Regions from separate parts of the Ewingella sp. S1.OA.A_B6 genome, predicted to be linked through region 1. Evidence: predicted binding sites of a transcription regulator. Region 1 holds the regulator's gene; the other holds the start of a gene.

What was found. The regulator PurR, encoded in region 1, represses purine synthesis genes. The targets are predictions, from matches to a motif close to CANGCAAACGTTTGCNTG.
Region 2: the regulator PurR is predicted to act here: its motif matches at 2,066-2,083, upstream of tusA (sulfurtransferase TusA).

Annotation. Positions count from the first base shown of each region.
Region 1 covers NZ_JBLJFK010000001.1:765,797-770,575, forward strand. The annotation lists gene punC (purine nucleoside transporter PunC) at 1-670, opposite strand, end outside; gene punR (DNA-binding transcriptional activator PunR) at 838-1,743, shown strand; gene purR (HTH-type transcriptional repressor PurR) at 1,798-2,823, opposite strand; gene cydH (cytochrome bd-I oxidase subunit CydH) at 2,911-3,249, shown strand; gene ACMV8I_RS03780 (C40 family peptidase) at 3,394-4,236, opposite strand; gene ACMV8I_RS03785 (Grx4 family monothiol glutaredoxin) at 4,736-4,779, shown strand, end outside.
Region 2 covers NZ_JBLJFK010000010.1:51,227-56,005, reverse strand. The annotation lists gene glpT (glycerol-3-phosphate transporter) at 1-145, opposite strand, end outside; gene ACMV8I_RS16530 (DcrB family lipoprotein) at 537-1,100, opposite strand; gene ACMV8I_RS16525 (7-cyano-7-deazaguanine/7-aminomethyl-7-deazaguanine transporter) at 1,267-1,938, opposite strand; gene tusA (sulfurtransferase TusA) at 2,151-2,408, shown strand; gene ACMV8I_RS16515 (zinc/cadmium/mercury/lead-transporting ATPase) at 2,413-4,779, opposite strand.

The DNA.
Region 1 (4,779 bases):
GCCAGGCGAAAAATCCTGCCGAGCAAGCAGCATAAATAAGTACGTTACCGCTGAACACGTATGAAGCTAAAAGTTTGAAAAAGCTGATCCGGTCGGCCTTTTGGCCAACGGCAGATTTTTGAGTTTCGCGAATGCGGAAAGAGAAAATTAACAGCAGAACACCAATGGCCAGCAGCAGGGCGAAAATGGCTTCCCAGTCAAAGTGGTTCAATACCCATGCGCCGATAAGGGGTGCAAGGGCAGGGGATAATGCGACCAACGGCATAATGGTCGCAAAAGTACGTTTGGCGACGTCGGCAGAGTAGCGGTCAATAACCAGTGCTTGCCAGCTTACGGCTGCTGCACACACGCCAATAGCCTGCAGAAAGCGCAGTGCCAGCAGCAGATAGATATTTTCCACCCATATCATTCCCAGACAACCGAGCGCGAAAAGCGTCAGGCCAGCGATAAGCACAGGTCTGCGCCCGAGTTTGTCAGACAGCGGCCCCCACAGCAGTTGACCGATGGCAAAGCCACCAAGAAAAATACTTAGGCTGGCACTGATTAGTCCGGGCGTGGTGACCAGCGTGGTTTGCATGGTGCTGAAAGCTGGAAGGTACATATCTGTGGCTAAAAAGCCCAACATACTCAACCCGGCGAGGTAGAGCATAAATCCGAAGGAGGGTTTCATGAATTTCTCTTTTTTATGCGATGTTTGTTACGCGAAAATAAATCAGTAGCGGCACAACGTGCAGGAAGTCTCAGGCGCGCAGTGTAATAGGTTGGCTTGCCCCTTGTGAAACGTTAATATTTGCGCTCTTGTATCAAAAAAATTGAAAGCAGAAGGGGCGGGAGAGTATGTGGTCAGAATATTCACTGGAAGTGGTCGATGCAGTGGCGCGTACAGGAAGTTTTAGCGCTGCGGCACAAGAGCTGCACCGAGTGCCTTCTGCTGTCAGCTATACCGTTCGTCAATTGGAGCAGTGGCTGGCCGTGCCGCTGTTTGAAAGGCGTCATCGCGATGTGGAACTGACTGCCGCAGGTCAAGTTTTCGTTGAAGAGGCGCGCCTGCTTATCAAAAAAATGATAGCCACGCGGCGTCAATGCCAACAAGTTGCCAATGGTTGGCGAGGGCAGCTAAATGTCGCGGTAGACCGCATTGTCAAACCGGACCGATTAAGGCGTCTTATTACTGATTTCTATCGAACCTTTCCCGATACCGAGTTGATTATCCACTCAGAAGTGTTTAACGGCGTGTGGGATGCCTTGGTGGATGGGCGTGCGGATGTGGCCATCGGTGCAACGCGCGCCGTCCCCACCGGCGGACGTTTCAGCTTTCGGGATATGGGTTTTATGGACTGGCACTGTGTCGTCAGCCCGGGTCATCCTCTGGCGGCATTGACAGCGCCACTTATTGACGAGCAACTCCGCGCTTATCCGGCTCTGTGCATTGAAGACACCTCGCGGAACCTACCTAAGCGGGATACCTGGACGCTGGATAATCAGCGCCGCTTAGTGGTTCCCGACTGGACCTGCGCCATGGACTGCCTGCGTGAAGGTCTGTGTGTGGGTATGATGCCTGTGCATCTGGTTGAAACATGGATAGTGCAACAGAAACTCAGCGTGTTGACGCTGGCAACCGCTTTTCCTGAGAGTGCCTGTTGCCTGACCTGGGACCAAAGTAATCAGTCTCCATCTCTTGCATGGCTTCTGGATTACCTGGGCGATACGGCAACCCTCAATCAGGAGTGGTTGCGCAATTAAAAACACCTGCAAAAGTGCAGGTGTTACGGGTTGGAAGAGCCGAAATGATCGGAACTAACGGCGATAATCGCGGTAAGGTCCATCGGCTACTGAGCGACGCTCAATCAGTTTTGGATGAACTTCGATGGTTTGCGACTCTTCACGCTTGCTGATAATGCGATCCAGCAGCATCGTAAATGCCATCTCGCCCAGACGCTCTTTTGGCTGATGGATAGTGGTGAGTGCGGGAGAAAAATAGCGGGCATTGCGCACGTTATCATACCCGATCACAGAAATATCCTGGGGCACCCGCAGGCCCATTTCATCGGCAGCGCAAATAGCACCCATAGCCATGACGTCCCCCCCGCAGAATACTGCCGTCGGACGCTGCTTCTGCATCAGAATTTTGTGCATTGCCTGGTAGCCGGACTCCGGCTCAAAGTCGCCCTGAACCACCCACTCTTCACGTAGCGGAATATTGGCCTCGTTCAGTGCTTTAACGAAGCCCTGGAAACGGCCACCACCGGTGTTACGGGCCAGTTGTCCTGGGATCACGCCAATATCACGATGGCCGCGCTCAATCAGATAGCGCCCGGCCATATAACCGCCTGCAAAGGCATTATCAATAATGCTGTCGGTAAAGTTTTTGCGCGCTTCGCCCCAGTCCATCACGACCATCGGAATCGAACGGTACTCTTCGAGCATGTCGAGCAGGGCATCAGGATACTCTGCGCACATCACCAACAGACCATCCACACGCTTTTGTGCCAGCATCGACAGATACGCCTGCTGCTTATCGAGATTGTTGTGCGAGTTACACAAAATCAGCGTGTAGCCTTTGGCATAGCAACTGTTCTCAACCGCTTCGATCACTTCGGCAAAATAGGGTGCTTCGCTGGATGTCGCGAGCAAACCGATGGATTTAGTGTTGTTGACCTTGAGGCTACGCGCCACCGCGCTGGGTGAATAGTGCAGTTCTTTAATCGCAACCTGCACGGCGGCTTTAGTTTCTTCGGCGACGAAACGTGTTTTATTGATGACGTGCGACACGGTTGTGGTGGAAACGCCAGCCCGTTTTGCGACATCTTTTATCGTTGCCATGAAAAGAATGACTCCTGTCTAACGTGCTTCAGCACGTTAGCATTATGTTAATCGTTTGCCTGCGTGGATTTGACTGCTGAAGTGTGGATGAGCAGTCAAATCTTTGGTGGGTTTTTCAGAGAAGTACAACCGTCTGAAAAGAGCATCGGAATGAATCTACCCGCACGCAGCGTGGTAACCGCTAATTTTCTCTTATATCTGACTAAAGGGGAAGTAAAAAGTCTTTATAACCTGGAGGATGATCACGAGATTTTAAAACAAAACTGTGAGAAAATGCGTTGGCACACAAACTGTATGGCTTATGATAAAGCCACATTTGATCCGAAAGGGGTTTTAATGGATACCAATTTGAAATTTGCTCTCATTACTGTGGTCGGCGCACTGGCAGTGATTGTTGCTTTCAGTTTTACAGCAGTAATGAACTGAAGTAGTTGCACTTTATACGTGGTGAGTGAAAAACAAAATAAAAGGGCGATTCCTGTTACAGGAAACGCCCTTTTATTTTGCAGTCTGAAGTTTCATAAACGTTTCGTTAAATGCTATTCATCGCTGATTAGCGTAACCACTGACTTAACGAATCGTTTTAGGCGTCATAACCCGACGCGCTCCTACGTAGTGATTTTGCCAGTAATCTTGGCCCAGTGAGGTGATTTTGATCTCTTCACCTGTACGCGGAGACTGAATGAATTTACCGTTGCCAACATAAACACCTACGTGATCTGCCGCACCGCGATTATTAATTCTAAAGAAGACTAAATCGCCACTTTCCAGCTCGCCACGTTTGACCGGTGCCGCATCACGAAGATGGTACATTTCGTTGGCAGTACGAGGCATTTTGATACGAATCAGATCTTTGTACGCGTAATACACTAAACCACTGCAATCGAAACCGGTATTCGGTGAGGTTCCACCCCAGCGATAGGGTTTGCCGACCTGATGCATCAGCTTGGTCATCGCAGTCTGTTGCGCATGTTGATATCTTTTTTTATGTGCAGCGCTTAATGCGATTGGTTTACTCTCTTTCGCGAGTAAGCCCTTGGTTTTTCGATGGCGACCATAGGCTTTTTTACTGGTCTCATTTTTTGCTATCGTTCGGCTTCCTTTCTTCGCTATTACTTCATTCTTCGTCGTTTTGACGTTTTTATTTACCGAGCGCTGATGGCGAACGAGTTTGGTGCTGGTGATTTTTTTCGCTTCTTTAACTTTTGCTTTCTTTTCTTTTACTACCGGCTCTGACTTGGACTTTTTGCTGCTTCGGGCAACGGCTTTGCGCTTTCGTCGATCGTCAGGCTTGGCCTGACTGACATGGCTTTTTCGTTGTTCAGCGGCAACATTAGTATGTGGCGATGCATACGCCAGATTTAGAAATAGCTGGGTAAAGAGCAGCACAGAAAGCGTAAACAATAAACGCATGGCGTCGTTACCAATATTGGCCCAAGGTTAAACATCAGAGATGTCAGAGTATTACCTAAAAGAACCCGATAAAACAGCACGAATTGCTTCGATTTTAGATCATATTGTGAGAAAAAGTTAATAGCATTTTAAATGCTGTAAAAATAGGCATCTTTAGTTCTAAAAACCATCTTATTTCAGAGCGTTGAAGATGTACTCTGATCAGACTCACTCTGTCATAAGAGAGTTAAACTCAACGGTCAAAAATGTTATTCTGAATGAATGTTTATTATTGCGAGCCGCTAGGCACTTTTATAAAAAAGTGACGAAACAAAACAGTTAAAACGATATCGATTAAAAGACCCTGTAAAAAATGGCGTTTTTATCCAAAGCTCTCCATCGTTACAATAGACGTTAGGTGACAAATGTTAAGCGACAAATGGCGCACATTTCCAGACAGCGCCCAGCGCATCAATGAGTAATGACCGTGACAGCCAGTTTTGGCTTGAGGAAGCAATAAATGACCACGACTACCATAGAAAAAATTCAGAAGCAGGTTTCCGA
Region 2 (4,779 bases), on a different contig from region 1:
CGAAGTTTTTACGCACCAGATAGTAAGCGGCATAACCGAAGAAAATCCCCATGAAGATCTGCCAGCGCAGACGGCGGTACAAGGGATCAACATGGTCTGCTGCCACGGGAGCCTGATGGGCTGCGGGCTTGAAGATACTGAGCATTAACGCCTCCAATGGCATTGGTCAGGCCGTTCATCGTGAACGGTTGACAATAAAATCAAACTGAAATGTTCCATAACGAGCGTTATGCTAGTCGTATGTGCGTAAGTAAATTGTGATAGATGACATAATTGTTACACTTTTATGAAATTGGAGGCGAATATTGCAGCATTGGTTAACATTTGGAAATACGTAATGACCTCTTTTAGCCGTCAGTGATCACACTTTTGGTTTTTCATTGCCGTATGTTGGGGGAGTGGCGCGAAAATATTCGTTTATGAGCGAATAAGTCCATGGAGAGAGCGCGGATTTAGTGTGTCAGGACGCATCAGGAATGGATCAGAAATGAAAAAGCGGGGAGAGCCCCCGCTTTGAAATACTTAACTGAAAAGGATCACTGAATTTTAAGCGTATTTATGATCGCTTCTGCATCAGTTTGCGCCTGCTGCTGATTATCCGCAGGCAAGGTGATCTGCAAGGTTAGCAGGTGGCTGTCCACTTTACCCAGAACAATCGAGGAGTAAGCTTTCTGACCGGCAGAAGAGATCACGCTGTCGTACTGTTGCAGGGTCTGGCCGTTGATCTGAATCGACTTATTGGTCACCACTTGCAGATTGGTGTCGCGAGCTTTCTGTTGATCCTGCAGGCGGGCTGTCAGAACTTCCAGTGACTCGGTGGTGTTATCACCCAGGATCACAATCACCGCTTTCTGACCGGTACTGTCAGCGTAAACGTGCATATTATTGGCTTGGCTGCCCAGCTTACCGCTCTGGTCGCTCATGCCCTGCGGCAGAGAGAAAGTCACTTTACCGTCAAGCAGGCTGACTGGCACGGCCGCAGCAGTGGCAGATGCTGCCGGTGCGCCCTTATCAGCTGCTTTATCACTGGTTTTACCATCACACGCCGCCAGACCGATGATCAGCACGCTCATACCTGCAAATTTCACTAAATTACGCATAGTTCTTCCTTTGATTTTAACGCGCTATATACCCGCCCTATTTCAGGTTGCCGCCTTGCTGCAACGCGAAATTTTTTGGGTATAGATTCTTGATTTCACTGCCCGTATGGCAACCCATTAACGCGCTAAATGCAACTCCAATTATCTGGAATATAACGGCAGCGGACTAGTGAGAATCTAGCTGAAAATGTGGGTTATGCCCGCTTTGTGAAAGACGCTTCAACAGCATATTGAGTAGCACACCGTACATCGGCAGGAAGAACACGAGGCATATCAGTAGCTTGAATGTATAGTCCACTAAGGCGATCTCCACCCAGTTATTTGCCATAAACGCGTTACTGCTTTTATAGAAAGCGATAAAGAAGAATGACAGGGTATCGCTGATGTTGCCAAGGAACATGGCGGCGGCAGGCGCCACCCACCAGTTGCGCATCTGCCGCAGGCGGTTAAAGACGTAAACGTCGAGGATTTGGCCCAGCACATAAGCCATAAAGCTGGCGATAGCGATACGCGCCACCATAATATTCAGACTGCCAAGTGTGGCAAAACCTTGCCACGCCGCATCAAAGAACAGCGCAGAAATCACATAGGAGATGATTAGCGCAGGCATCATGACCGACAAAATAATACGTCGGGCCAGCGGTGCGCCAAAAATACGTACGGTCAGGTCGGTCGCCAGGAAAATGAAGGGAAAAGTGAACGCACCCCAGGTGGTGTGGAAACCGAATATAGAGATCGGCAGTTGCACCAGATAGTTACTGGACGTGATGATAACGATGTGGAATAACGACAGCCATACCAACGCGGAAAACCGCTGTTGAGCAGTAAAAGAATACATACATGTGACCTTTTTAGTGAATTGGGGTGAGGGAACCCAAATAAATACCTGGCGGACTTGAAGCCGCAGCGGCGCGCATAGTACATGTTTGCAAACCCTTTGCGCAACACATCCGGTGGTTAATTTTAGCGCAATGGTTTGCGTTGGTTGCACCAGACAACCAACGGGTTAAACTGTCGCGCAATTGATGCCGAAAGATGTTGAGAAACCCAATGACCGATTCCTTTTCTAATCCTGACTATCAACTGGATGCGTTAGGCCTGCGTTGTCCTGAACCGGTGATGATGGTTCGTAAAACGGTGCGCGCAATGAAAGATGGCGAAACCCTGCTGGTGATTGCCGATGATCCGGCAACCACCCGTGATATCCCGGGTTTTTGCCGTTTTATGGAACATACGTTGTTAGCAGCCGATACAGAACAGCTACCGTACCGCTATTTATTGGCAAAGGGCGTGGTAAAAGCGCAGTAAACGCTTACTTCGATTTATTACGCAATAACCTCAGCGCATTGGCGGTGACCAGCGCAGTGGCACCTGAGTCGGCCAGTACCGCCAGCCACAACCCGGTTAATCCCATCAGCGTAGTGACCAGAAAAATTGCTTTAAGCCCAAGTGCAATAGTGATGTTCTGGCGGATATTTGCTCGCGTGGCCCGTGACAGACTGATCATCTGCGCCAGCCCGCTGAGACGGTTGTGAGTCAACGCCGCATCCGCCGTTTCCAGTGCCACATCGGTCCCACTGCCCATCGCAATGCCTATGCGCGCGGCTTTCATTGCCGGTGCGTCATTGATGCCGTCACCGACCATCGCCGTCGGGTTCAGCAGAGCAAGCTCGGTGACGGCCTGCACTTTATCCGCAGGTAATAAACTGGCCCGATAATCAATGCCTAAACGATCGGCAATGGTCTTGGCGGCTCGTGGATTATCTCCGGTTAGCATGACGGCCGAGATGCCTAAAGCTTTCAGTTCGGCCAAAGCGCTGACCGCGTCGTCACGCAGTTTGTCCTGCATGGCGATCAGGCCGATGACATTACCTTCCTGAAGCACCGTGACCACAGTTTTACCTGTCGATTCCCAGTCGGCAATTTGCTGTAGCCATTCTGCTGCCACGCTATTGTCTGCCAGATTTTTCGGTGCCAGCACCTGAATTTTTTTACCCGACACCACGCCTTCGACACCCGAACCCGCCAAAGCACGGCGGTCCTGGGCATTAATCGGTAGCGGATTGCTCTGTTTGGCACGGGCAATGATGGCTAATGCCAGCGGATGGTGCGAACCGGCCTCTACCGCCGCCGCCAGACTCAGTAATTCATTTTCACTGACGCCATCCAGCGGCAGTACATTGGTGACCTCCGGTTTACCTTCGGTCAGGGTGCCGGTTTTATCCAACGCAACGGTACGGATCAACGCCAGCTGTTCCAGCGCGGCGCCACCTTTAATCAATGCTCCCTGGCGCGTTGCCGCTGCCAGCGCTGAGGTAATGGCGGCCGGAGTTGAAATAACCAACGCACAAGGGCAACCGATCAACAGCAGCGTTAGCCCGCGATAAATCCAGGTTTCCCATGACAAGCCCATTGCCAGCGGTGGGATCAAAATGACCAGCAGTGACATCAGCATGATGGCGGGCGTGTAGTAGCGGCTGAAGGTATCCAGGAAGCGTTCAATCGGGGCGCGGCGTTCGTCTGCTTCTTCAATCAGCTGCAGAATACGGTCAATGGCGCTGGCACCGGGGGCTGAAGCAACATTGAGACGGGCCACGCGGTCGACACACAAACTCCCTGCCGGGACTTTTTCACCCGGCTGGCGTTCCACCGGCACCGCTTCACCGGTCAGCGCGCTTTCGTCGAAGCTGGCGGCAGAATCGAGCAGGGTAGCATCGGTAGGGAGGCGGCCACCGGCGGATACCTCGATAACATCACCCGGCCGTAAATCAGCAACTGGCACGTTCGATGACTGGCCCGCAACAATGCGCACCGCGCTATCGGGGATCAGCGCCATTAGCGCTTTTACACCACTGCGCGCTCGGTCGGCGGCGAAAGACTCGAGCCGTTCACCGACCATAAACAGCAGCAGTACCATCGCGGCTTCCGCCGTGGCGCCAATGAATAACGCGCCCAATGCTGCGATGCTCATCAGGGTTTCAATCGTGAAAGGTGAGCCGGCGCGGGCGGAGCGTATAGCCTGCAATAAAACCGGCCACAGCCCGACCAGTGTCGTGACCACAAAGGCTATTTTGCCCAGTGGCTGGCTGAACTGATCCACGACCCAACTGCCCACCATCAACGCAATGAGGATCAGCAACGGCGCGTACTCTTTCAGACGCGACGTTTCGATGGCGGTTGGGTTAGGTTTTTGAGTCAGTGATTGCAGCGTGAAGCCTGCGCGGATGACGGCTTTGTGCACCTCGGCGGAGACGTCGCCTGCGGCGCTGACCACCAATTTCTCGGTGGCGAACTGGACTTTTACATGATTAACGCCTGTGACGGTGCTGACGGCTTTTTCGATGGTGCGGGCACAGGCCGGGCAGTCCATCCCTGTCACTTTCCAGCTCAGTTGGCAGGTATCGCTCAGGCCGGAAGGTAGCCCGCTGGGGTCACTGTCGGCGTCACCCGAACCGCTGTCATCACTGTCAGGCGTTGGTGAGTGCTCACTGGGTTGTGAGCGACAACTGTCGGATTTGCAGCAAGCCGAAGCAACAAGCGGGGCTTTTTCGCTACAAGAGTTAGCCGGATGAGGTTCGCTGTGGGCTACATCGATGATTTTTTTAATACGCAACATAGCCGGTTTGGTGCAACTGGCGGACTGGCAACCGCACTGAGAGGTTTTACGTGGCTGAAGCAT